DNA from 4 places in the Streptomyces sp. NBC_01352 genome. Region 4 is predicted to be linked to each of the others. Evidence: riboswitches for the same ligand, from Rfam matches in the RefSeq annotation. Region 4 holds a riboswitch; each other region holds the start of a gene.
The links. Region 4 has a riboswitch for cobalamin ahead of OG252_RS25015 (HoxN/HupN/NixA family nickel/cobalt transporter). Riboswitches for the same ligand answer to the same signal wherever they lie in the genome.

Region 1 (5,810 bases), 1.4 Mb from region 4:
GCACAGATGATCAGTGAGGGGACGGAGCCGCGGTATGTCGAATGCGCCTGAAGTGAGACCACCGGTGGTGACACCGGCCCGCGTGGTCATCGCGCTCTGCCTCTTCGCGCCCTTCGTGGCGATGCTGTGGGTGGGATCGTACGCGAAGGTCGACCCCGCCTTCATCGGCATCCCGTTCTTCTACTGGTACCAGATGCTGTGGGTGCTGATCTCCACCGCGCTGACGATGATCGCGTACAAGCTGTGGCAGCGTGACCAGCGCGCCCGCTCCGCCAAGGGGGGTGCGTCGGAATGAAGGACGGCGTGAACGGCGTCGCACTCGCCGTCTTCATCTTCTTCTTCCTGGCCGTCACGGTCATGGGCTTCCTGGCCGCGCGCTGGCGCCGGGCCGCCGACGAACAGAGCCTCGACGAATGGGGCCTGGGCGGACGGTCGTTCGGCACCTGGGTCACCTGGTTCCTGCTCGGCGGCGACCTGTACACGGCGTACACCTTCGTCGCCGTACCGGCGGCGATCTACGCGGCGGGCGCGGCCGGCTTCTTCGCGGTGCCGTACACCATCCTGATCTACCCGCTGATCTTCACGTTCCTGCCCCGCCTCTGGTCGGTCTCGCACAAGCACGGGTACGTGACGACCTCGGACTTCGTACGCGGCCGCTTCGGCTCCAAGGGCCTGTCCCTCGCCGTGGCCGTCACCGGCATCCTCGCGACCATGCCGTACATCGCGCTCCAACTGGTCGGCATCCAGGCCGTCCTGGACGTGATGGGCGTCGGCGGCGGCGAGGACACCAACTGGTTCATCAAGGACCTGCCGCTGCTGATCGCCTTCGGCGTCCTCGCGGCCTACACCTACTCCTCGGGCCTGCGCGCCCCCGCGCTGATCGCGTTCGTGAAGGACACGCTGATCTACATCGTCATCGCGGTGGCGATCATCTACATCCCGATCAAGCTGGGCGGGTTCGACGAGATCTTCGCCAAGGCGGGCGAGGCGTACAGCCAGACCAACCCGGCGACGGGTGCGCCGCGCGGTGCGGTGGTGCCGGGCGAGGCGGGCCAGTGGACGTACGCCACGCTGGCGTTGGGCTCCGCGCTCGCACTCTTCATGTACCCGCACTCGATCACGGCGACGCTGTCCTCGAAGAGCCGTGAGGTCATCCGCCGCAACACCACCATCCTGCCCCTGTACTCGCTGATGCTGGGCCTGCTGGCACTGCTGGGCTTCATGGCGATCGCGGCCGGAATCAAGGTCAGCAACGGGCAGCTGGCGATCCCGCAGCTCTTCGAGACCATGTTCCCCGACTGGTTCGCGGGCGTGGCCTTCGCGGCGATCGGCATCGGCGCGCTGGTCCCGGCGGCGATCATGTCCATCGCGGCCGCGAACCTCTTCACCCGCAACATCTACAAGGACTTCATCAAGCCGGACGCCACACCGGCCCAGGAGACGAAGGTTTCCAAACTGGTCTCCCTCCTTGTGAAGGTCGGCGCGCTGGCCTTCGTCCTCACCATGGACAAGACGGTCGCCATCAACTTCCAGCTCCTCGGCGGCATCTGGATCCTGCAGACCTTCCCGGCCCTGGTCGGCGGCCTGTTCACCCGCTGGTTCCACCGCTGGGCCCTGCTCGCCGGCTGGGCGGTCGGCATGATCTACGGCACGGTCGCCGCGTACGGCGTCGCCTCGCCGACCCAGAAGCACTTCGGCGGCTCGTCCAAGGAGATCCCCGGCATCGGGGAGATCGGCTACATCGGCCTCACGGCGTTCGTCCTGAACGTGGTGGTGACGGTGGTCCTGACCTTCGTCCTGAAGGCCCTGAAGGCCCCCGAGGGCATCGACGAGACGTCCCCGCAGGACTACACGGCGGACGCGGGCGACCCGGGCGTGCAGGTGGAGCTGCCGCCGGCGACCGCGGGCGCCGCGCACTGAGCCGTACGTCAGCACGGGCCGCCGGAGAAATCCGGCGGCCCGTTGTCGTACCCCTGATGCACACTGCGGGCCATGGACCTCATGATCAGGCAGGCGACCCCCGACGACTACGAGCCCCTCGGCGACATCACCGCCGAGGCCTACCTCCAGGACGGCCTCCTCGACTTCGGCGAGAGCGACGAGTACCTCGGCGAGCTGAAGGACGTGGCCAAGCGGGCGTCCGCCGCGGACGTGCTGGTCGCCGTGGAGCGGGAGCGCGTCCTCGGCGGAGTCACCTTCGTGCCGTCGGGCGGTCCCATGGCCGACATCGCCCGCCCCGGAGAGGCCGAGATACGGATGCTCGCCGTCTCCCGGGCGGCCCGCGGCCGAGGCACCGGTGAAGCCCTCGTCCGCGCGTGCATCGACCGCGCCCGGTCCACCGAGGGCTGCACGGCCGTCGTGCTGTCGACGCAGCGGACCATGCACTCCGCCCACCGCATCTACGAACGCCTCGGCTTCGCGCGCACTCCCGGACGGGACTGGAACCCGATACCGGACCTGGACGACATCACTCTGCTCACCTATGAGTTGACGCTGTGAAACCGGCGCGACACAACATATGGTGGTGCTGTCCTCGCTCGGCACAAGATGTATGCTCATGCTCGCTGTCGTCGCAGGGGAATCCGGTGCGAATCCGGAACTGTCCCGCAACGGTGTACTCATGCGCGCATATGCGTGTATGGGCGTCAGTCCGAGGACCTGCCGACAGCGTGCCCGGCCATCAGGTCCGGGTGCCATGACGTCCGGGCCTCGTGGAGTGGGCCGGTGGGCGCGACGCCGTGTGCGCTCGTGTGCTGCCGTCTGCCCTCCGCAAGGCCCCCGTGCCGAGCGAGGGAGAGCCCCACGTGACCATCGCGCCAGCAGACCCGGCTTCAGCTTCAGCTCCAGTGACCCCGGTGGCCGACGACGGTCCCGGGACCGCGTTGCTGCGGACCCTGACCGAGCTGACCGCCGACCTCCCCGACGCCGACCCCGGCCGGGTCGCCGCCGCCGCGTTGCGCGGCCGGTCCGCGCGGGCCGACGGGACGGAACTGCGCGAGCTGGCCACCGAGGCGGCCGCCGGCCTCATCTCCGAGGACCCCGCCTACTCGCGGCTCGCCGCCCGCCTCCTGACCGTCAACATCCGCGCCGAGGCCGCCTCCCAGGGCGTCACGTCCTTCACGGAGTCGGTCGCGGTGGGCCACCGCGAGGGCCTCATCGCCGACCGTACGGCCGAGTTCGTCCGGGTCCACGCCGACCGCCTCGACGCGCTGGTCGACGTGCACGCCGACGACCGCTTCGGGTACTTCGGCCTGCGCACCCTGCACGGCCGCTATCTGCTCCGGCACCCGATCACCCGGCACGTGATCGAGACGCCCCAGCACTTCATGCTCCGGGTGGCGTGCGGTCTCGCCGAGGACGACACGGCCAGGGCTCTCGACGAGGTCGCCGCGCTCTACCGGCTCATGAGCCGCCTCGACTACCTCCCCTCCTCCCCCACCCTCTTCAACTCCGGCACCCGGCACCCCCAGATGTCGTCCTGCTACCTCCTCGACTCCCCGAAGGACGAGCTGGACTCCATCTACGACCGCTACCACCAGGTCGCCCGGCTCTCCAAGCACGCCGGCGGCATCGGCATCGCCTACTCCCGCATCCGCGCCCGCGGTTCGCTGATCCGCGGCACGAACGGGCACTCCAACGGCATCGTCCCGTTCCTGAAGACCCTCGACGCCTCGGTCGCCGCCGTGAACCAGGGCGGGCGGCGCAAGGGCGCGGCCGCGGTCTACCTGGAGACCTGGCACTCGGACATCGAGGAGTTCCTGGAGCTGCGCGACAACACCGGTGAGGACGCCCGCCGTACGCACAACCTGAACCTCGCGCACTGGGTCCCGGACGAGTTCATGCGCCGCGTGAACGCCGACGCGCAGTGGTCGCTGTTCTCCCCCGCCGACGTGCCGGAACTGGTCGACCTGTGGGGCGAGGAGTTCGACACCGCCTATCGCGAGGCCGAGGAGAAGGGCCTCGCGCGCAGGACCATCCCGGCCCGTGACCTCTACGGCCGCATGATGCGCACCCTCGCGCAGACCGGCAACGGCTGGATGACCTTCAAGGACGCCGCCAACCGCACCGCCAACCAGACCGCCGAGCCGGGCCACGTCGTCCACTCCTCCAACCTCTGCACGGAGATCCTGGAGGTCACGGACGACGGGGAGACGGCGGTCTGCAACCTGGGTTCGGTCAACCTCGGCGCGTTCGTGGTCGACAACGGCATCGACTGGGAGCGGCTGGACGAGACCGTCCGCACCGCCGTCACCTTCCTCGACCGCGTCGTCGACATCAACTTCTACCCGACCGAGCAGGCGGGCCGCTCCAACGCCAAGTGGCGCCCGGTCGGCCTCGGCGTCATGGGCCTCCAGGACGTCTTCTTCCAGCTGCGGCTGCCCTTCGACTCGCCGGAAGCCCGTCGGCTCTCCACGCGCATCGCCGAGCGCATCATGCTCGCCGCGTACGAGGCCTCCGCCGACCTCGCCGAGCGCAACGGCCCGCTGCCGGCCTGGGAGAAGACCCGTACGGCCCGGGGTGTTCTGCACCCCGACCACTACGACACCGAGCTGACCTGGCCGGAGCGCTGGGCGGCCCTGCGGGCACGCGTCGCCACCACCGGCATGCGCAACTCCCTGCTCCTCGCGATCGCGCCGACCGCCACCATCGCGTCGATCGCGGGCGTGTACGAGTGCATCGAGCCGCAGGTGTCCAACCTGTTCAAGCGCGAGACGCTGTCCGGCGAGTTCCTCCAGGTCAACTCGTACCTGGTGAAGGAACTCAAGGCCCTGGGCGTCTGGGACGCCCGCACCCGCGAGGCGCTGCGCGACGCGAACGGCTCGGTGCAGGGCTTCGCCTGGATCCCCGAGGACGTACGGGCGCTGTACCGCACGGCGTGGGAGATCCCGCAGCGCGGCCTGATCGACATGGCGGCGGCCCGGACGCCGTTCCTGGACCAGTCCCAGTCCCTGAACCTGTTCCTGGAGACGCCGACCATCGGCAAGCTCTCCTCGATGTACGCGTACGCCTGGAAGTCGGGCCTGAAGACGACGTACTACCTGCGCTCGCGCCCGGCGACCCGCATCGCCCGCGCGGCCCAGGCCGCTGTCCCCGTGCAGCAGCCGGCCCCCGATCCCGAGGCCGTCGCCTGCTCCCTGGAAAACCCCGAGTCCTGCGAGGCCTGCCAGTAATGAGCTCCACCGAAAAGAACCTTCTCGACCCGGGCTTCGAGCTGACCCTCCGCCCCATGCGCTACCCGGACTTCTACGAGCGCTACCGGGACGCCATCAAGAACACCTGGACCGTCGAGGAGGTCGACCTCCACTCGGACGTCGCCGACCTGGCGAAGCTGTCCCAGGGCGAGCAGCACATGATCGGCCGGCTGGTCGCGTTCTTCGCGACGGGCGACTCGATCGTCGCGAACAACCTCGTGCTGACCCTGTACAAGCACATCAACTCCCCCGAGGCGCGGCTGTACTTGAGCAGGCAGCTGTTCGAGGAAGCGGTCCACGTCCAGTTCTATCTGACCCTCCTCGACACCTACCTCCCCGACCCGGAGGACAGGGCGGCCGCCTTCGACGCCGTGGAGAACATCCCCTCCATCCGCGAGAAGGCCGAGTTCTGCTTCAGGTGGATCAACGAGGTCGAGAAGCTGGACCGCCTGGAGACCAAGGCCGACCGCCGCCGCTTCCTCCTCAACCTCATCTGCTTCGCCGCGTGCATCGAGGGCCTGTTCTTCTACGGCGCCTTCGCGTACGTCTACTGGTTCCGCAGCCGGGGTCTGCTGCACGGTCTGGCCACCGGGACCAACTGGGTGTTCCGGGACGAGA
Region 2 (5,810 bases), 3.0 Mb from region 4:
TCATGCTTCTTGCCCGGGAGGACACCGACGGGCTGCTCCTCGCCCGTGTCGGGCGAGGCGAGGCCCGGCACGCGGTACCTCCTGCCGGTCTCCACGTCGACCACCTCGTACGGGCTGACCTGTGTGCCGTTCCTCACCTCCGCATAGCGCCCGGTGAGGTCCGAACCGCTCGGCTCAACGGCCAGGAACCGCCGTCCGCCGGCACTGCCGGAGCCCGTCAGCCGGATCAGCTGATGCCACCCGTGCCCCCGGTCGACCACAACACCGGCGCCCCGGTGGGAGAGCCAACCGGCGTCCGCGACCCTGCGCGGGTTCCCGCCGGTCGCCAGCTTCTGCACCCGTGCTTCCGCACCGTCCTCGTACTGACTGAGATAGACCACCTCCCGGCCCTCCCCGACCAGCGCGGCGTCGGCTGCCTCCGGGCCGCTCGGCAACCCGCGCTGCGACACCTTCTCCGCCCTTCTTGTGCGGCTCTGCCAGACCTGGACGAGAGAACTGTGCGCAGTCTCTTCGGCGGCGAGACTGTCAGCCGCGACGTGGAGGAGCAGTCGGCCGCTGTCCGAGAAGTCGAGGGCCACCGTCTCTGGCTTGTGCTCGGTGCCCAGCACCGGCGGCGGCCTGGTCCACAGCGACTCACGGGCGCGCACGTCGTAACAGTGGATCGACCCGTCGGCGGACACGATGGCCAGCAACCCGCCGTCATCGCTGAGCTCGGCGCGTTCGGGAGCTCCTCTGCCGGTCAGACCCGGCACCTGCCACCAGCTCGCCCGCCCGTCGGCGAGGCCTGTCCACACCCGGGCGTGCGCGACGCCGTCCCGGCTGACGGAGGCGGTCACGACCGTGGAGCCGTCCGGGGTGACGTCGATGCTCCGGATGGGCTCGGATCCCTGCCCCGCATGCGCGGAGATCACCGACATGCCACCGAGGTAGGCCTGAAGCAGCGCCTGCCGAGCCTCCTTGTCGGGATGGTTGTGCCATGCGGCCACGGACAGCCGCGCGGCCGTGCCCGGATCGGTCGCCGCCAGCCGGACAGCCTCCTCCGTCAGCCGCCGGGACGCCATGGCCCGTACTCGTTCCTCCAGGGCGAGCTCCCCGCGCCGCATCTGCACCGCGAGATAGCCGGTCAGCAGCGCCAGTACGAGCACCACCGCTGTGGCCGCCCGCCAGCGCCGCAGTGCGCGTTGCTGGTGCCGGCGGCTCAGTTCGACGTACTCCCGCTCAGCCTGGGTGATGTCGTCCCGGTGGTCCGGCTCCCCGAGCCGCTCCAGCGACGTGGCCAGCATCGTCCCCCGCAGCAGCGCGCCCGGTTCCTCCCCCGTCTCCTTCCAGTGGGCGAGTGCCTGCAACAGCCGTTCCTGCCAGGCCCGGAAATCGCGGGAATCGTCCAGCCACTTCTTCAGGGGGCCCCAGGCGCGGACCAGTTCCTCGTGGGCGAGGTCGACGATGGGGTCGTCGTCGGGGCCGTGGGTGATGCGGATGAAGCGCGTGTGGGTGGCCAGGGCCTCGGCCACGGTCCGGAGTTCGGGCGGCAGGGGCGCGAGGCGTACCGGCTTGCGGGTGAAGCCGCCCGTGTCGTCGGGGCGGGCGAGTTGGGTGAACAGGCGGCGGACCGGGGCCTCGCCGTGCGCGGCGATGACGTTGCCGACGCGCTCCTCCGCGTGGTTGGACAGGGCGCCGGCGACCCCGCCCAGGGCCTCGTAGCCGGAGTGGGTGAGACGGATGCCCTTCTCGTGCGCCCAGAGTTCCGTGAGAGTGAACTCCACCAGAGGCAGACGGCCCGGTTCGTCCTCGGCGTCGTCGACGATGCGTTCGGCCAGCCCGGTGTCGAGGGTGAGGCCGGGGACGCGGGCCGCGGGGCTCTCGACGGCACGCAGCAGGCTCGATCGGCCCAGGGGCGCCACCACTTGGGCACAGTCGCTCAGGACGCGGGCGGTGGCGGGGTCGGCGAGGTCGTCCAGGCAGGACGAGCGCAGGGTGGCCAGGACGCGCAGCCGTCGCCCTTCGGCCGGAACCGAGACCATACCGACCATCAGGGCCAGCAGGGCGCGGGCGGTGGCCGGTTCGGCGGCGACGGTCTCCTCCAGTTGGTTGAGGAAGAAGACGTGGCCGCGCGGGCCGCAGTGATCGAGCAGACGTCGTCCGAGTTCGGCGGGGGTCATGCCGTCGGCAGAGTCCAGCAGATCGGCCAGGACGAGCGCGGCGCGCTCGTGCTCGACGACGGCCAGAGCGGTGCCGGGCGCGGCGGACGCCGCGGGCGCGGGATCCGCCGACGCGGAGTCAGGAGCGGGCGGGGGCCCCGAACCGGACGCAGACGCCGAGCCCTGCTCGGGACGAGGGTCGGGCACCGCCCAAGGCCCAGAAGCAGAACCAGGCGCAGCAGATGCGTCCCCGCCCGGCCCCGCGCAAGCCTCTCCGCCCGGCCCCGCGGATGCGGCTGCCCCCGTCTCCAGTACTCCCACCACCGCGCGAGCCACCGTCAGCGACGCCCGGGTGCCCGGCAGGGGGCGGATCTCGGAGACGGTGAACCCCTCGGCCCTCAGGCGGGGCAGGACCCCCGCCCGTACCAGGGAGGTCTTCCCGCTGCCGGACGGGCCGACGACCGGCACCACCAGGTGCCGCTCGACCGCGTCGAGGAGCCGGCGGGTCTCCTCCTCGCGGCCGAAGAAGTACTCGGCGTCCTCCTCGCGGAAGGCATCGAGTCCTCTGTAGGGGCAGCGACGCGCCCCGGGCTGGAGCTCCAGGATGGCGGCGGCCGGGATCAGATACGACGTCACGGCCGAGGCACCGCGGTCGGTCGCGACCGTCATGCCGACGACCGCACCCAGGTCCTCGTCCCAGACCGGGGCTCCGCTGCATCCGGGGCCGATGCGGTGGGCCGGGCCGTCCGTCTCCATCGAGATCCAGCCCTGGCCTACCGCACCGAGCAGCCGTCCACCGATCCAAGCGCCGTGTTCGGCGCCGGCAGGGAAGCCGAGGAGGCGGAAACGGTGGTGCCAGACGTCGCCGGCGTCCGCGAGGGGGACCGCGCCGGCGGGCGCGCCTTCCGGTAGCCGGAGCAGTGCGATGTCACCGGTGCCGTCGTCGGCCACCGGCCGCCAGGCCGACACCGACGCCTCGTACCTCACCGCTCCCGGCAGCAGGGCGAACTCCACGGTCACCGGTGAGGCAGGCGGCGTCGACGACCTCGCGTCGGTTCCCAACGCGTCGGCGACGACATGGGCGCAGGTGGCCACCGTGCCGGGCGCCAGCAGGAACCCGGTCCCGACGGGCCGCCCGTCGCCGCCGCACACCCGTATCACCGTGGTGCCGAGATCCTCCAGGAAACGCGCCGATTCTCCCCATGCACCCACTTCGTCAATACTCATAAATGTTTATGAATTTCCCTATATCTGGTAGCACTTCGTACCAGGTATTGGAGGTGCCGCGGCCTCCTGCCGCAACCGGCTTCACGGAACGCCACTCATCACAGGGAAATTCGCCCGGAGTCGGTCCACGGGGCCCCGGCGGAGTGCTAGCCGGTGTGACCCGTGTGGGCTTCTGCACACTCCGCTCCCGCAGGTCAACAGCAAGTTGACGGCCCTTCCAACCCCGTGGTGGACTGCCGGAGCCATGTACGGCGGTAGGAGAGGAAGCCGGTGTGAGTCCGGCGCGGTCCCGCCACTGTCACCGGGGTAGGAAGCCCCGGGAGCCAGGAACTCTCACCGCCGATCTCGTCGAACCAGGGCGTGGACACCCTGAGTGAGGACATATCGCCATGCGCGGCTGCCGTTTGAGGTTCAACACCAGCGTCCTGTCTGTGACAGCGGTCGGCTGAGTCGATGCGTGCCGATCGCGTTTTCGCGTACGGCGCCGCCGCCGGCCTTCTCGGCGACCTCCTGCTCGGCGATCCGCGCCGTGGGCATCCGGTCGCCGTGTTCGGACGGGCCGCGGGTGCCGTGGAACGGGTGCTGTGGCGGGACCACCGGGGGTGGGGCGCGCTGCATGCCGTCGTGTGTGCCGGGGGTGCTGTCGCCCTGGGGAGCGTTGCTGTTCGGGCCGTCCGTACGTCACCTGCCGCTTCCGTCGCGCTGACCGGTGCCGCCACCTGGGCCGTCGTCGGGGGGACTTCGCTGGCGCGGGAGGCCCGGGTCATCGGGCGGGCGCTGGAGGCCGGGGACGTCGACGCCGCGCGGGCTCGGCTGCCGCATCTGTGCGGGCGGGATCCGCAGGCTCTCGACGCCGACGGGATCGCCCGGGCCGTGGTGGAGTCCGTTGCCGAGAACACGTCCGACGCGGTGGTCGGGGCGCTGGTGTGGGGGGCCGTGGCCGGGGTGCCCGGGCTGCTCGGGTTCCGGGCCGTGAACACCCTTGACGCCATGGTGGGGCACAAGTCGCCCAGGTATCGGCGGTACGGGTGGGCTTCCGCCCGGCTCGACGATCTCGCGGGGTGGCCGGGGGCGCGGCTGACCGCCGTACTGGCCGCGGTGGCCGGGCCGGATCCACGGGGGGCCGTACGCGCCTGGCGGACCGATGCCGCGAAGCATCCGAGTCCCAACGCCGGGCCCGTGGAGGCGGCCTTCGCGGGGGCGCTCGGGGTGCGGCTCGGCGGCACCTTGTCCTATGCGGGGCGGGTGGAGCATCGGCCCGTGCTCAACACACAGGGGCGCGCGGTCGCCACGCCCGACGTCGAACGGTCCGTACGACTCTCGCAGCGCGTCGGTTGGCTCGCGCTCGGTGTCAGTGTCGCCGCACGGCTCGTAGCAAAGGGGCGTACGTCATGACGGGTGGGGGTCTCCTCGTCGCCGGCACCACCTCCGACGCCGGCAAGAGTGTCGTCACCGCCGGGATCTGTCGGTGGCTGGTGCGGCAGGGGGTCAAGGTGGCGCCCTTCAAGGCGCAGAACATGTCCCTCAATTCGTTCGTGACGCGCGAGGGCGCCGAGATCGGGCGGGCCCAGGCCATGCAGGCCCAGGCCTGTCGGGTCGAGCCGACCGCGCTCATGAATCCCGTGCTGCTGAAGCCGGGCGGTGAGCAGAGCAGCCAGGTCGTGCTGCTCGGGAAGCCTGTCGGGGAGCTCAGTGCGCGGGGGTTCTTCGGGGGGTCTGGGGGGTCGGCCCCCGGGAAAAGGCTGCACGGGGGGCGGCAGCAGCAGCTTCTGGGGACCGTTCTCGACTGTCTCGCGGAGTTGCGGGGCACGTATGACGCGGTGATCTGTGAGGGGGCCGGCAGCCCCGCCGAGATCAATCTCCGGCGGACCGACATCGTCAACATGGGGATCGCCCGGAATGCCGGGCTGCCCGTGCTCGTCGTCGGTGACATCGATCGTGGGGGTGTCTTCGCCTCGTTCTTCGGGACCGTCGCGCTGCTGTCGCCCGAGGATCAGGCGCTCGTCGCCGGGTTCCTCGTCAACAAGTTCCGGGGGGACGTGTCCCTGCTGGAGCCCGGGCTCGACATGCTGCACTCGCTCACCGGGCGGCGCACGTACGGCGTCCTGCCGTTCCGGCACGGGCTCGGGATCGACGAAGAGGACGGGCTGCGGGTCTCCCTGCGGGGGACGGTCAGGGAGTCGGTCGTCGCCCCGCCCGTCGGGGAGGACGTGCTGCGGGTCGCCGTCTGTGCGGTCCCGCTGATGTCCAACTTCACCGATGTCGACGCACTGGCCGCCGAGCCGGGTGTCGTCGTGCGGTTCGTGGACCGGCCGGAGGAGTTGGCCGACGCCGACCTCGTCGTCATTCCGGGGACCCGGGGGACCGTCCGGGCCCTGGAGTGGCTGCGGGAGCGGGGACTGGCCGAGGCGATCATGAGGAGGGCCGCTCAAGGACGGCCGATCC
Region 3 (5,810 bases), 3.7 Mb from region 4:
GGCCGCGAGGTACGACACCGAGGGGTTGGCCGTGTCGAGGTCGTGCAACTGGACGTCCCGGACGCCGAACCGGGCCGCCCCGCCCCGCACGTCCGCGTACTCGCGCACCAGGTCCGTCACCAGCAACGGCTGGGGATAGACGAAGTGGTGAGTACCCGTCAGCTCGATGTAGGAGAAGCGGAAGCGCTCCTGGCCGAAGCGGAACTCGCACTCGGTGTGCAGCTGAGCCCGCTCCAGCAGGGTGTCCGCGAGACCGCGCTGCTGGAGGCCGCGCACGGCCCACTCCTCGATGACGCCCGCCCGGGGCCGCTGCTCGATGAACTCGCGTGTCTCCGTCTCGACGACGAGGCAGTCGACGCCGGCGGCCCGCAGGATGTTGCCGATGGTGAGCCCGGCGGGCCCGGCGCCCACGACGACGACCGGAAAGCGTTGCGGGGCAACGGAGTTGGGGTGGGGAGTGGAGGTCACCCGAACATTATGTGGGTGCTTCGCGCGGGCGGGGAGCGGTTGTGCGGCTCAGTGTGCGGGTGCCTCCGTGACGATCACCTCGTCGATGCTCCGCTCGATCTCCTCGGCCCGGGAGGCGGAGGCCCGCGCCCAGTAGTAGACGACCAGGGAGAAGACCGCGATGACCAGGATGTCCCACCACAGGCCGATGTTGCCCTGTCCGCCGAAACCGCCCTCCGCGGAGATGACGCCCATGCCCAGCAGGTAGACCGGCAGCCACTGGGCGGCCCTGAAGTCCATCCGGGGTGCGTCGGGACGGCCCATGGCGGTGGCGAACCAGGCGTAGCCGCCCAGGAGTACGTAGCCGAGGACGATCGCGATGCCCAGCCGCCACAGGGTGTCCCAGCCGGCCCAGTAGATGATGAGGTTGGCCACCACGAACGACAGCGGCGAGAGCACCTTGCCGGCGGGCAGCCGGTACGGGCGCTGGTGGTGCGGCAGCCGGTCGGCGAACACGCCGTACGCCAGCGGAGCGCCCGCGTACATCAGGACGCTCGCCGAGGTGATGAAGCCGACCAGCTCCTGCCAGCTCGGGAACGGCAGGAAGCACACCACGCCGGTCACGAAGGCGACGATCAGCCCGAACCAGGGCACGCCCCGCCTGTCGGTGCGGGCGAAGACCTTCGGCGCGTACCCGTTCCTGGCCAGGCCGTAGGAGACGCGGGAGGTCGCGGTGGTGTAGATCAGGCCGGTGCCGCCGGGCGAGATCACCGCGTCGACGTACAGCACCACACTCAGCCAGCCCAGGCCCACCAGGGTCGCGAGTCCGGCCCACGGGCCGCTGATGCCGGGGAAGTCGAGCGCGGCCCAGCCGTGCGCGAAGGAGCTGTGCGGCAGCGCGCCGATGAACACGATCTGCAGCAGGACGTAGATGACGGCACCGATCGCGACCGAGCCGAGGGTGGCCCGCGGCAGGTCCCGCTTCGGGTTGCGGCTCTCGCCCGCCAGCTGGATGGCCTGCTCGAAGCCCAGCAGGGCGAAGATGATGCCGCTGCCGCTGATCGCGCTCAGCACGCCCTTGGCACCCAGCGGGGCGAAGCCCTCCGAGGTGAAGTTGCCCGGGTGGAAGTTGCCCGCGGCGATGACGAAGATGGCGCCCAGCGGCACGGCGATCTTCCACCAGGTGGCCGCGCTGTTGGTGTGTGCCAGGGCGCGGACGCCGAAGAAGTTGACCGCGACGAAGACGGCCATCAGGAAGACGGCGGTGACGAGGCCGGAGGCCGTCAGCGTCTGGTCGCCGTGTTCGAGACCCCGGGCCCAGGACCAGTGCCCCGCATAGCCGATCATGGCCTCGACCTCGATCGGTGCCACGGTCGCCGCCTGCAGCCAGGAGAACCAGCCGAAGGACATGCCGGCCAGGCCGCCGAACGCGTAGTGCGGATATCGTGCGGTGCCGCCCGCGACCGGGAACATGCCGCCGAGTTCCGCGTGCACCAGTGCCAGCAGGACGATGGCCACCGCGCCGATCACCCAGGAAATGACCGCTGCGGGGCCGGCCGCGGTAACCGCCTTTTCCGCTCCGTAGAGCCAGCCGGATCCGATGATGGAACCGACCGACGCCCACATGAGCCCGATCAGTCCGACGTCCCGCCGCAGGCCGCCGCCCGGGCCCCTGGTGTCCTCCGGGGCGGCTTGGTCAACGCTTACCATTTCTTAGGGGGCCTCTCATAAAGGAGATGCATTCACCATGCAAGAGGCCTCAGATTAGGAATCGGGCGCTGCTCCGCTGAAGGCGGTTGTCGAATTTTGACTGGCGTACGGGGATTTCCTGGACAGCGTTTCAGGAATTACGGACTGTCCGTCAGCCGAGGCGGGGAATCTCGATCGCCGGGCAGCGGTCCATCACCATCTCCAGCCCCGCGGCCCGAGTGCGGTCGTACGCCGCCTCGTCGACGACCCCGAGCTGGAACCAGACCGCCTGCGCGCCCTTCGCCACCGCCTCGTCGGCGACGGCCCCGGCGAGGTCGCTGTTCACGAACACGTCCACGACGTCGATGTCGAAGGGGATGTCCGCGAGCGAGGCGTACCCCCGCTCCCCGTGCACCGTCTCCGCCTTGGGATGCACGGGCACGACCCGCTTGCCGTAACGCTGGAGCACCTCGGCCACGCCGTACGCGGCGCGCTGCCGGTTCGACGACAGGCCGACCACGGCCCACGTGTCGCCGAGCCCGGTGAGGATCTTGCGGACCGTTGCCTCGTCGCCGTACACCGTGGGTCTCCTTGGGGGGTCGCGTATGCCCTGACCTCTCGCACAACAGCGCACCGCGATCGGCGATTCCCCACCGTGATAGCTTGCCGAGGCCAGTCGAACCCATGAGACGTGGGTCAGGGAATCCGGTGCGAATCCGGAGCTGACGCGCAGCGGTGAGGGTGACGGGCGGGGCCTCGGCCACTGGACGACTCGAGTGTCGTCTGGGAAGGCGCCCCGACCGGATGATCCCGAGTCCGAAGACCTGCTGGCGGCCCCCGCGGTGACGTACGGCGGGGGAGCACCGTACGACCGGGCTCCGCGTTCGAGCCCTCGACGATCGAGGAACAACTTCCGTGCAGACAGCACGTCTTGCCCGTCCCTCCGCCCTGTTCGCGGCCGCCTCCCTGCTCCTGGCCGGCTGCGGCGACGCCGGCACCTCCGCCACGACGGCTGCCGTCAGCCTCGACAACTGCGGCCGTACGGTACGCGTCGAGGCCCCGCCCGAACGGGCCGTCTCCCTCAACCAGGGCACCACCGAGATCATGCTCTCCCTCGGGCTCGCCGACCGTATGGCGGGCACGGCGACCTGGACCGACCCCGTGATGAAGGGGCTGGAGAAGGCGAACGCGAAGGTGGCGCGGATAGCCGACAACAATCCGTCCTTCGAACGGGTCCTGGACGCCGAACCGGACTTCGTCGCCGCCTCCTTCGTCTCCACGCTGGGCAAGGGCGGCGTCGCCACCCGGGACCAGTTCGAGAAGCTCGGCGTGCCCACCTACGTCTCCCCGTCCGACTGCGCGGGCAAGGACAACTCCGGCGACGGGGACGGCGCACGGACCGATCCCCTGACCGCCGAGACCGTCTACGGCGAAGTCCGGGACCTGGCCGCCGTGTTCGGGGTGAAGGAACGGGGAGAGGAGCTCGTCGCAGAGCTCAAGGCGCGGATGGCGAAGGCCACCGCGGGCATCGACGCCTCGGACGTGACCCTGCTGTACTGGTTCGCCAACTCCGAGTCGCCCTACATGGCGGGCTGCTGCGGCGCTCCCGGTGTCATGACGCGCGCGCTCGGCGCGAAGAACGTCTTCGACGACACGCACGACGAATGGCCGCAGATCAACTGGGAGACGGTCGCCGACCGCGACCCCGACGTCCTCGTCATCGGCGACCTGACCCGCAGGTCGCAGACCGCCGAGTCGGCCGAGAAGAAGATCGCCTTCCTGGAGTCCGATCCGGTCACCAGGAACATGACCGCCGTACGGCACCAGCGGTACGTCCTGCTCAGCGGGCAGGCCATGAACCCGACCATCCGCACGATCGAGGGCGTGGAGCGGGTCGCGGCGGGGCTGCGCGAGTTCGGGCTCGTGAAGTGACCGCCCGGTCGGTCCTGCTCGGGGCGGCCGGGACGGTCCTGCTGTGCGGCTCCCTCGCCGTCGCCATCACCATCGGCCCGGCCGACCTCCGGGTCGCCGACGTGTGGTCGGTCGTCGCGGCCCATCTCGGCCTCGGCTCCTCGGAGTTGACGCCCATCCGGGACGGCATCGTGTGGCAGCTCCGGCTGCCGCGCACGCTCCTCGCGGCCGTGTGCGGCGCCGGACTCGCCGTGTGCGGCGCGGTGATGCAGTCGCTGCTGCGCAACCCGCTCGCCGACCCGTTCGTCCTCGGGGTGTCCTCGGGCGCGTCGACCGGGGCCGTGCTGGTGGTCGTGCTGGGCGTCGGCGGGGGCGCGCTGTCCGTCCCGGCGGGCGCGTTCCTCGGTGCCCTGCTGTCGTTCGCGCTCGTGCTGTTCCTCAGCCACACGCTCGGCGGGAGCACCGACCTGGTCGTCCTCGCGGGCGTCGCCGCCATGCAGCTCTTCTCCGCGCTGACCTCGTTCGTCGTGATGACGGCCGCCGACGCGGAGACCACCCGGGGCGTCCTGTTCTGGCTCCTCGGCTCGCTCGGCGGGGCGGGCTGGACCGACGTATGGATATGCCTCGCCGTCCTGGCCGTGGCGCTGGTGGTGTGCCTGTCCTACGCCCGCACCCTCGACGCCTTCGCCTTCGGGCAGGACGCGGCGGCCGCGCTCGGGGTGTCGGTGGCCCGTACCCGTCTGGTGCTGCTGTGTGTCACGGCGCTGCTCACGGCCGCGCTGGTCAGCTCGGCCGGGGCCATCGGCTTCGTCGGCCTGGTGCTGCCGCACGCCGCCCGCGCCCTGGTCGGCCCGGGCCACGCCCGGCTGCTGCCGGTCACCGCGCTGGCCGGGGCGGTCTTCCTGGTGTGGGTCGACACGCTGGCCCGCACGGTCCTCGACCCGCAGGAGGTGCCGGTGGGCGTCGTGACGTCCCTGATCGGAGTGCCGGCCTTCGTGGCGGTGCTGTACCGGACGCGGAGGGTGCGGTGAAGGAGACCTCGCCCACCGAGCCCGAGGCGCCCGCCGCCACAGCCACGGGCCTCCACCCCACAGCCACCGGCGTCCACGCCGAAGCCACCGGCCTCCACGCCGACCGCGTGAGCCGCCGCGCCGACGGCCGGCTCATCCTCGACGGCGTCACCCTCGCCCCCGAGCCGGGCTCGACCGTCGGACTCCTCGGCCCCAACGGCTCCGGAAAGTCCACGCTGCTGCGGCTGCTGGCCGGCCTGCTCGCGCCGAGCACCGGTGTCGTCACGCTCGACGGCACCGCACTGCCCGCACTGCCCCGCCGCGAGGTCGCCCGGCGCCTCGCCGTGGTCGAACAACAGGCGGACACCCAGACCGAGTTGACGGTCCTGGACGTCGTACGGCTCGGACGCGTCCCGCACCGCCGCGCCTGGACGCCCGCCTCCGCGCACGACGAGCGGGCCGTGCGGGCCGCCCTGGAACGCGCCGGGCTCACCGACCGCGCCGACCAGCCCTGGCACACCCTGTCCGGCGGTGAACGCCAGCGGGTGCAGATCGCCCGCGCGCTCGCCCAGGAACCCCGCGAACTCCTCCTCGACGAACCCACCAACCACCTCGACATCCACCACCAGCTCGACCTCCTGGCCCTCGTCACCGCCCTCCCGGTCACCACCGTCGTCGCCCTGCACGACCTCAACCTCGCGGCGATGTACTGCGACCAGGTGCTCGTCCTGCACGCGGGCCGGGTCGTGGCGG
Region 4 (5,810 bases):
GCACCCCGCGCTCGACGTGCGGGCGGTGACCTGCGTGGCCGGGAACACCGACGTGGACGGCGTCGTACGCAACACCCTGACCGTGCTGGAGCAGGCCGGGGCCGGTGACATCCCGGTCGCGCGGGGCGCCGAGCGCCCGCTGATCGAGCCGGTGCGCACGGCCCGGCATGTGCACGGGCAGGACGGGATGGGCGACCTCGGGCTGCCCGCGCCGACCCGCCGGCCGGTCGACGTGGACGCGGTGACGCTGCTGCGGCGGGAGATCCTCGCCTCGCCGACGCCGGTCACCCTCATCCCCATGGCGCCCCTGACGAACATCGCGCTGCTGCTGCGTACGCATCCGGAGGTGGTGCGCAACATCGAGCGGATCGTGTTCATGGGCGGCGCGGTGGCGACCGGGAACGCCACGCCGGTCGCGGAGTTCAACGTGTGGCACGACCCGGAGGCGGCCGCGATCCTACTCACCGCCGGGGTGCCGATCACCATGTACGGCCTGGACGTCTTCAAGCAGGTCCTCGTCCCGGCCGGGGACGTCCAGCGGCTGCGCGCGAGCGCGGAGCCCCGCCTCCGGCTGGCCGGCGAACTCCTCGCCCACCGCGACCCGGCCACCTCCGGCGACCCCACCCCCACCGGCGGCCTCGGCGACGCGGGCGCGGTCTGCGCGGTCGTCGACCCGGGGGGCATCACCACCGAACGCCTCCCGGTCGAGGTGAGCCTGGCCCCGGGCACGGGCCGGGGCCAGACGATCGTCGACCGGCGCCCCCGCCCCGGCGAGTCCGAGATCCACGAGGGCACCCGTGAACAGCGGCTGGTGGACGTGGCGTTGGGTGTGGACGTGGAGCGGTACGTGAAGCTGTGGCTGACGACGGTGGAGGGGGCCTAGGGGTATAGGGGTCTAGGGGGGCTAGTGGGTGTCCGCCGCCGGCCGTACCGCCCACCGCTGTTCCACCTTCGCGAGCCGCCAGTAGCCGATGGCCGCCGCCCACACCACCACGAACAGGCCGACGATGACGTAGCCGACGCTGTCGAGGTTGATGCCGGCGATCCAGGTGGTGACCGTGTCGGTCAGGTCGAGCTTCTCGTGCAGGACGCCGACGAGTTGGATGGTGCCGATGAAGAAGGCGACGACGATGGACAGGCCGGTGATCGTGAGGTTGTAGAAGACCTTGCGGACCGGGTTGGAGAACGCCCACTGGTAGGCGAAGTTCATGAAGGTGCCGTCGAGGGTGTCGAACAGGCTCATGCCGGCGGCGAAGAGGAGGGGCAGGGAGAGGATCGCGTACCAGGGCAGTCCGGCCGCCGCGCCCGAGCCCGCCATCACCATCAGCGTCACCTCGGTGGCCGTGTCGAAGCCGAGGCCGAAGAGGAAGCCGAGCGGGTACATCTGGCCCGGGCGGGTGATGGACTTGGTGAGGCGGCCGAGGATGCGGTTCATGAACCCGCGGGAGTCCAGGTGCTGTTCGAGCTCCTTCTCGTCGTAGGCGCCCGCCCGCATCGCCTTGAACACCTTCAGGATGCCCAGCAGGGCGGCCAGGTTGAGGGCGGCGATGAGGTAGAGGAACGTGCCGGAGATCGTCGTACCGAGGACGCCGAGCACCTGGTGGGTGCCGGAGTCCTCGTTCATGACCGTTCCGGCGAGCTGGGTGCCGCCCGCGATCAGCAGGGCGAGCAGCACCACCACGCTGGAGTGGCCGAGCGCGAACCAGAAGCCCACCGACACCGGGCGCTTGCCGTCGGCCATCAGCTTGCGGGTGGTGTTGTCGATCGCGGCGATGTGGTCGGCGTCGAAGGCGTGCCGCATGCCGAGGGTGTAGGCGGTGATGCCGAGGCCGATGCCGAAGGCCTTGTCGCCGACCTCGTAGTGCCCGGGGACGACGAGGAGGAACAGGATCCCGAAGGCGACGACGTGCAGCGCGGCGACGGCCGACATGAGGCCGGCGGTCTTGAGGGTGTCCTCGCGGCGCCACTTGAAGGACGTCGGGGCGGGGACGGGCGCAGACTTCTGGGCAGGCTTGGGCAGGGTCATCCGGTCACGCTCCAGCACCTCGTGGATCAACTCGTGAGATGCCGTGGCCGGTCTCCTGGCTTACGGGTCGTGCGTGTCCGTTCCTGCCTTCCCGGTCGTGCGACCAGTGGCCCGGCTGGCGCCGGACGGGACGGAAACTCCCCGATCACAGTGGCGAGGGCCGCTCCGGCATGGACCCTTGAGGGGTCGTCACCGGCTTCCCGAGCACCACGGCCAGCCCACCGTAGGGTGGCGAGCGGTCTCCTGCATAGCTGCGTACCTGCGCAGGTATGGAAGATCACATGGGGGTGCCTGCGAGGATGGCGGCATGCATCTCGTTCCGGCCGACCGAGCGGATCGCCGAACCATCGACGGGCACCGGGTGTGCGACGCCATCGCCGCGATCGGCGAACCGGGCCATGTCCGCGCCTGGGCCGACCGCTTCTCGCTGCTCGCCGATCCCAAGCGGCTGGCTCTGCTGCTCGCCCTGCACCGCACCGGCCCCCTGGCCGTCTCCGACCTGGCGATCGCCACCGGCATGAACGACCCCGCCGTGTCGCAGGCGCTCAGGCTGCTGCGGGCGGCGGGGGTCGTGGAGGGGGAGAAGGAGGGGCGGATCGTCCGCTACCGGGTGGTGGACGCCGACATCGCCTCGCTGCTCCTTTCAGCCCGTCCGGCGTTTGAGGACGAGGCCCTTTCAGGGCCGACAGCGGGGTCTGGGGGCGCAGCCCCCAGGGACGGGACGGGAAGGGGCGGAGGGGGCGAATCCCGTGTCCTCAGCCCGAAGCCCGAACGCCGGCCGGGCTGAAACCGCCCGACCGGCGCTGCGCTGACTACACCAACCGCGCCTGATTACGAGCGAGCCGTCTTGCGACGCCGCGTCGCCAGCACGATGCCCGCACCGCCCGCGAGCAGCACCGCCGCACCGATCGCGATCGGGCCGGTCGCGCTGCTGCCGCCGGTCTCCGCGAGGTCGCCACCGCCGCCGTTCGGGGTGGCGGCGGGAGCGGTGGTGGACTCGGAGGCCGACGGGCTCGGGGCCTCGGTGGAGGGCGAGGCGGACTCGGAGGGAGTCTCCGTCGCCGGGGGCGTCGTCTCCTCGCCCGGCGTCGAGGGCTCCGTGGACTCCGGGGTCGACGGGGTCGGCGTCGGGGTGGCCGGGGGCTCGGACGGGGCCGTCGTGCAGTCCTTCGTGCCGCCGTTCCAGGCCGCGATCAGCTTGTCCTTGATGACCGGACGGTCCGGGCCCTTGGGCAGGTCGCCGTGGACGAAGCCGTCGTTCGCGTCGAGCTCGCCGTCGAACTTGACGGCGCCCCGGTAGAGGTCGATCTGCGCGAAGCAGCCCGCGTCCGGCACCGCGATGTCGAGGGACTCGGTCTGGCCGGGCTTGACGGTGACCGTGTCGAAGTCGACGAAGACCTGCTCGCCGGAGGTGGCGAAGGTGGCCCCGTGTGCGAGGTAGGAGGCCAGGGAGGCCGTGCAGGTGGTCGCGTCGCCGGCCGTGCGGACCTTGATGTGGACCTTGCCGTCGTCGGTCGGCTTCAGGTTCTGGTCGTCGACCTTGACCGAGTCGTAGAAGCTCGTGCCGTCCAGCGAGAACTGGCAGCGGTCGGTCTCGGTCTCCGTGCCGGCACCGGTGCCGGGCTGGTAGGCGCCGCCGGACTTCCAGCCGTCGCCACCGGGGGTGCCGGTGGCCCAGGAGGTGGGGGCGGAGACGGCACAGAGGACGAGCGCCGCGGCGCCCGTCCCCAGCAGGCGGCGCGCGGTGACACGTCTGGCTATGGACATGCGGGATCCCATCGGGGTGCGGGGGGTGGCAGGTGTTCCCAGAAAACCGATTCGGAGAAAGGACTCTGAGAAGGGTTCTGAGAAACACTGGGCTCATTGGTCATATGCGCCACAGTGCTCGCACATCGTGGATCTCCCCACGGAACGCTGTCAACCTGCGGCGATGCAGGGTGAGTTCAAGAGTTCATCACAATTCCGTCACACGGGGAATGAACCACTCCGGACAGCGTTCGAGTTCGCTTTCCCGACAATGTGGACAGGTACCTGCATGCTGATGCCCATCGTCCCGAACGCCACTAAGGAGACCGCGTGATCGACCCCATTCCCGACCTCTCCTCCAAGGACCCCAACTGGTGGCGCCAGGCCGTCGTCTACCAGGTCTACCCCCGCAGCTTCGCCGACGCCGACGGCGACGGGCTCGGCGACCTGAAGGGCATCACCCGGCGCCTGAACCACCTCGCCGCACTCGGCGTCGACGCCCTGTGGCTCAGCCCCTTCTACCCCTCCGAACTCGCCGACGGCGGCTACGACGTCGCCGACCACCGTGACGTCGACCCGCGCCTGGGCACCCTCGACGACTTCGGCGCGCTCGCCGCCGAGGCCCACCGCCTCGGCCTCAAGGTGATCGTCGACCTGGTCCCCAACCACACCTCCCACCAGCACGTCTGGTTCCAGGAGGCCCTCGCCGCCGGGCCCGGCTCACCCGCCCGCGACCGCTACGTCTTCCGCGACGGCCGCGGCCCGCACGGCGAACTACCGCCCACCGACTGGCAGTCCGTCTTCGGCGGCAGCGCCTGGCAGCGGGTGCCGGACGGACAGTGGTACCTGCACCTGTTCGCCCCCGAGCAGCCCGACCTCAACTGGGCGAACGAGGAGGTCCGCGCCGACTTCCGCACCACCCTGCGCTTCTGGTCCGACCGCGGGGTCGACGGCTTCCGCGTCGATGTCGCCCACGCCCTCACCAAGGACCTGGAGGAACCGCTGCGCGATCTCGGCGCCCCCGAACTCAGCGGCGAGGAGGCGCTGTCCGAGCTGCCGCCCGGCAGCCACCCCTTCTACGACCGTGACGACGTCCACGAGATCTACCGCGACTGGCGCAAGATCTTCGACGCCTACCGCCCGCCCCGCATGGCGGTCGCCGAGGCCTGGGTGCCGGGCGCCCGACGCGTGCTGTACGCCCGCCCGGACGAACTCGGCCAGGCCTTCAACTTCGAGTACCTGAAGGCCGGCTGGGACGCGGAGGAACTCCGCCAGGTCATCACCGGCTCCCTCGCCTCCGCCCGCGAGGCCGGCGCCTCCGCCACCTGGGTGCTGTCCAACCACGACGTCGTACGGCACACCTCCCGCCTCATGCTCCCGCCCGGCACCGACGAGAACGCCTGGCTGCTGTCCGGCGGCCACGCCCCCGCGGTCGACCAGGAACAGGGCCTGCGGCGCGCCCGCGCCGCCACGCTCCTGATGCTGGCGCTGCCCGGATCCTCGTACGTCTACCAGGGCGAGGAACTCGGTCTGCCCGAGGTCGCCGACCTGCCCTTCGAGGTCCTCCAGGACCCGATCTGGGAACAGACGGGACGCGTCCGCAAGGGCCGCGACGGGTGCCGGGTGCCGCTGCCGTGGACGACGACGGGACCCTCGTACGGCTTCGGCGCGGGCGGCGCCTGGCTGCCGCAGCCGGAGCGCTTCGCGGCGTACGCCGTCGAGGCACAGGACGGGGCCGAGGGCTCCACCCTGGAGCTCTACCGCAGGGCCCTCAGGCTGCGCCGCAAGCTGCTGGAGGGCGAGTCGCTGACCTGGGCGGCCGACAGCCCGGCCGGGGTGCTGGACTTCGCCCGGCACGAGGGCTGGCGGTGCGTGGCCAACCTGTCGGGGACGGCCGTACCGCTGCCGGCGGGCGAAGTGCTGCTGGCGAGCCGCCCGTTGGAGGACGGCCGCCTCGGACCGGACACCACCGTCTGGCTCGCTCCCTAGCGGCTGTCCCTCAGGGCGTGATGGTCGGCGTCGCGGTCGCGGTCGGCGG

Region 1: linked by a shared signal. The riboswitch ahead of OG252_RS18460 (ribonucleoside-diphosphate reductase subunit alpha) and the one ahead of OG252_RS25015 (HoxN/HupN/NixA family nickel/cobalt transporter) in region 4 are both predicted to bind cobalamin.
Region 2: linked by a shared signal. The riboswitch ahead of OG252_RS38525 (cobalamin biosynthesis protein) and the one ahead of OG252_RS25015 (HoxN/HupN/NixA family nickel/cobalt transporter) in region 4 are both predicted to bind cobalamin.
Region 3: linked by a shared signal. The riboswitch ahead of OG252_RS41925 (ABC transporter substrate-binding protein) and the one ahead of OG252_RS25015 (HoxN/HupN/NixA family nickel/cobalt transporter) in region 4 are both predicted to bind cobalamin.

The regions. Positions count from the first base shown of each region.
Region 1 is NZ_CP108354.1:3,984,496-3,990,305, forward strand. It holds gene OG252_RS18445 (DUF3311 domain-containing protein) at 35-295, shown strand; gene mctP (monocarboxylate uptake permease MctP) at 292-1,920, shown strand; gene OG252_RS18455 (GNAT family N-acetyltransferase) at 1,993-2,499, shown strand; cobalamin riboswitch at 2,552-2,680, shown strand; gene OG252_RS18460 (ribonucleoside-diphosphate reductase subunit alpha) at 2,805-5,171, shown strand; gene OG252_RS18465 (ribonucleotide-diphosphate reductase subunit beta) at 5,171-5,810, shown strand, end outside.
Region 2 is NZ_CP108354.1:8,377,570-8,383,379, reverse strand. It holds gene OG252_RS38530 (nSTAND1 domain-containing NTPase) at 1-3,365, opposite strand, end outside; cobalamin riboswitch at 3,578-3,717, shown strand; gene OG252_RS38525 (cobalamin biosynthesis protein) at 3,819-4,760, shown strand; gene OG252_RS38520 (cobyric acid synthase) at 4,757-5,810, shown strand, end outside.
Region 3 is NZ_CP108354.1:9,126,928-9,132,737, forward strand. It holds gene OG252_RS41910 (4-hydroxybenzoate 3-monooxygenase) at 1-468, opposite strand, end outside; gene OG252_RS41915 (APC family permease) at 517-2,157, opposite strand; gene OG252_RS41920 (CoA-binding protein) at 2,309-2,716, opposite strand; cobalamin riboswitch at 2,793-2,982, shown strand; gene OG252_RS41925 (ABC transporter substrate-binding protein) at 3,052-4,068, shown strand; gene OG252_RS41930 (FecCD family ABC transporter permease) at 4,065-5,078, shown strand; gene OG252_RS41935 (ABC transporter ATP-binding protein) at 5,186-5,810, shown strand, end outside.
Region 4 is NZ_CP108354.1:5,391,312-5,397,121, reverse strand. It holds gene OG252_RS25020 (nucleoside hydrolase) at 1-883, shown strand, start outside; gene OG252_RS25015 (HoxN/HupN/NixA family nickel/cobalt transporter) at 905-2,026, opposite strand; cobalamin riboswitch at 2,055-2,253, opposite strand; gene OG252_RS25010 (ArsR/SmtB family transcription factor) at 2,334-2,813, shown strand; gene OG252_RS25005 (LAETG motif-containing sortase-dependent surface protein) at 2,858-3,793, opposite strand; gene OG252_RS25000 (glycoside hydrolase family 13 protein) at 4,103-5,761, shown strand; gene OG252_RS24995 (DUF4142 domain-containing protein) at 5,772-5,810, opposite strand, start outside.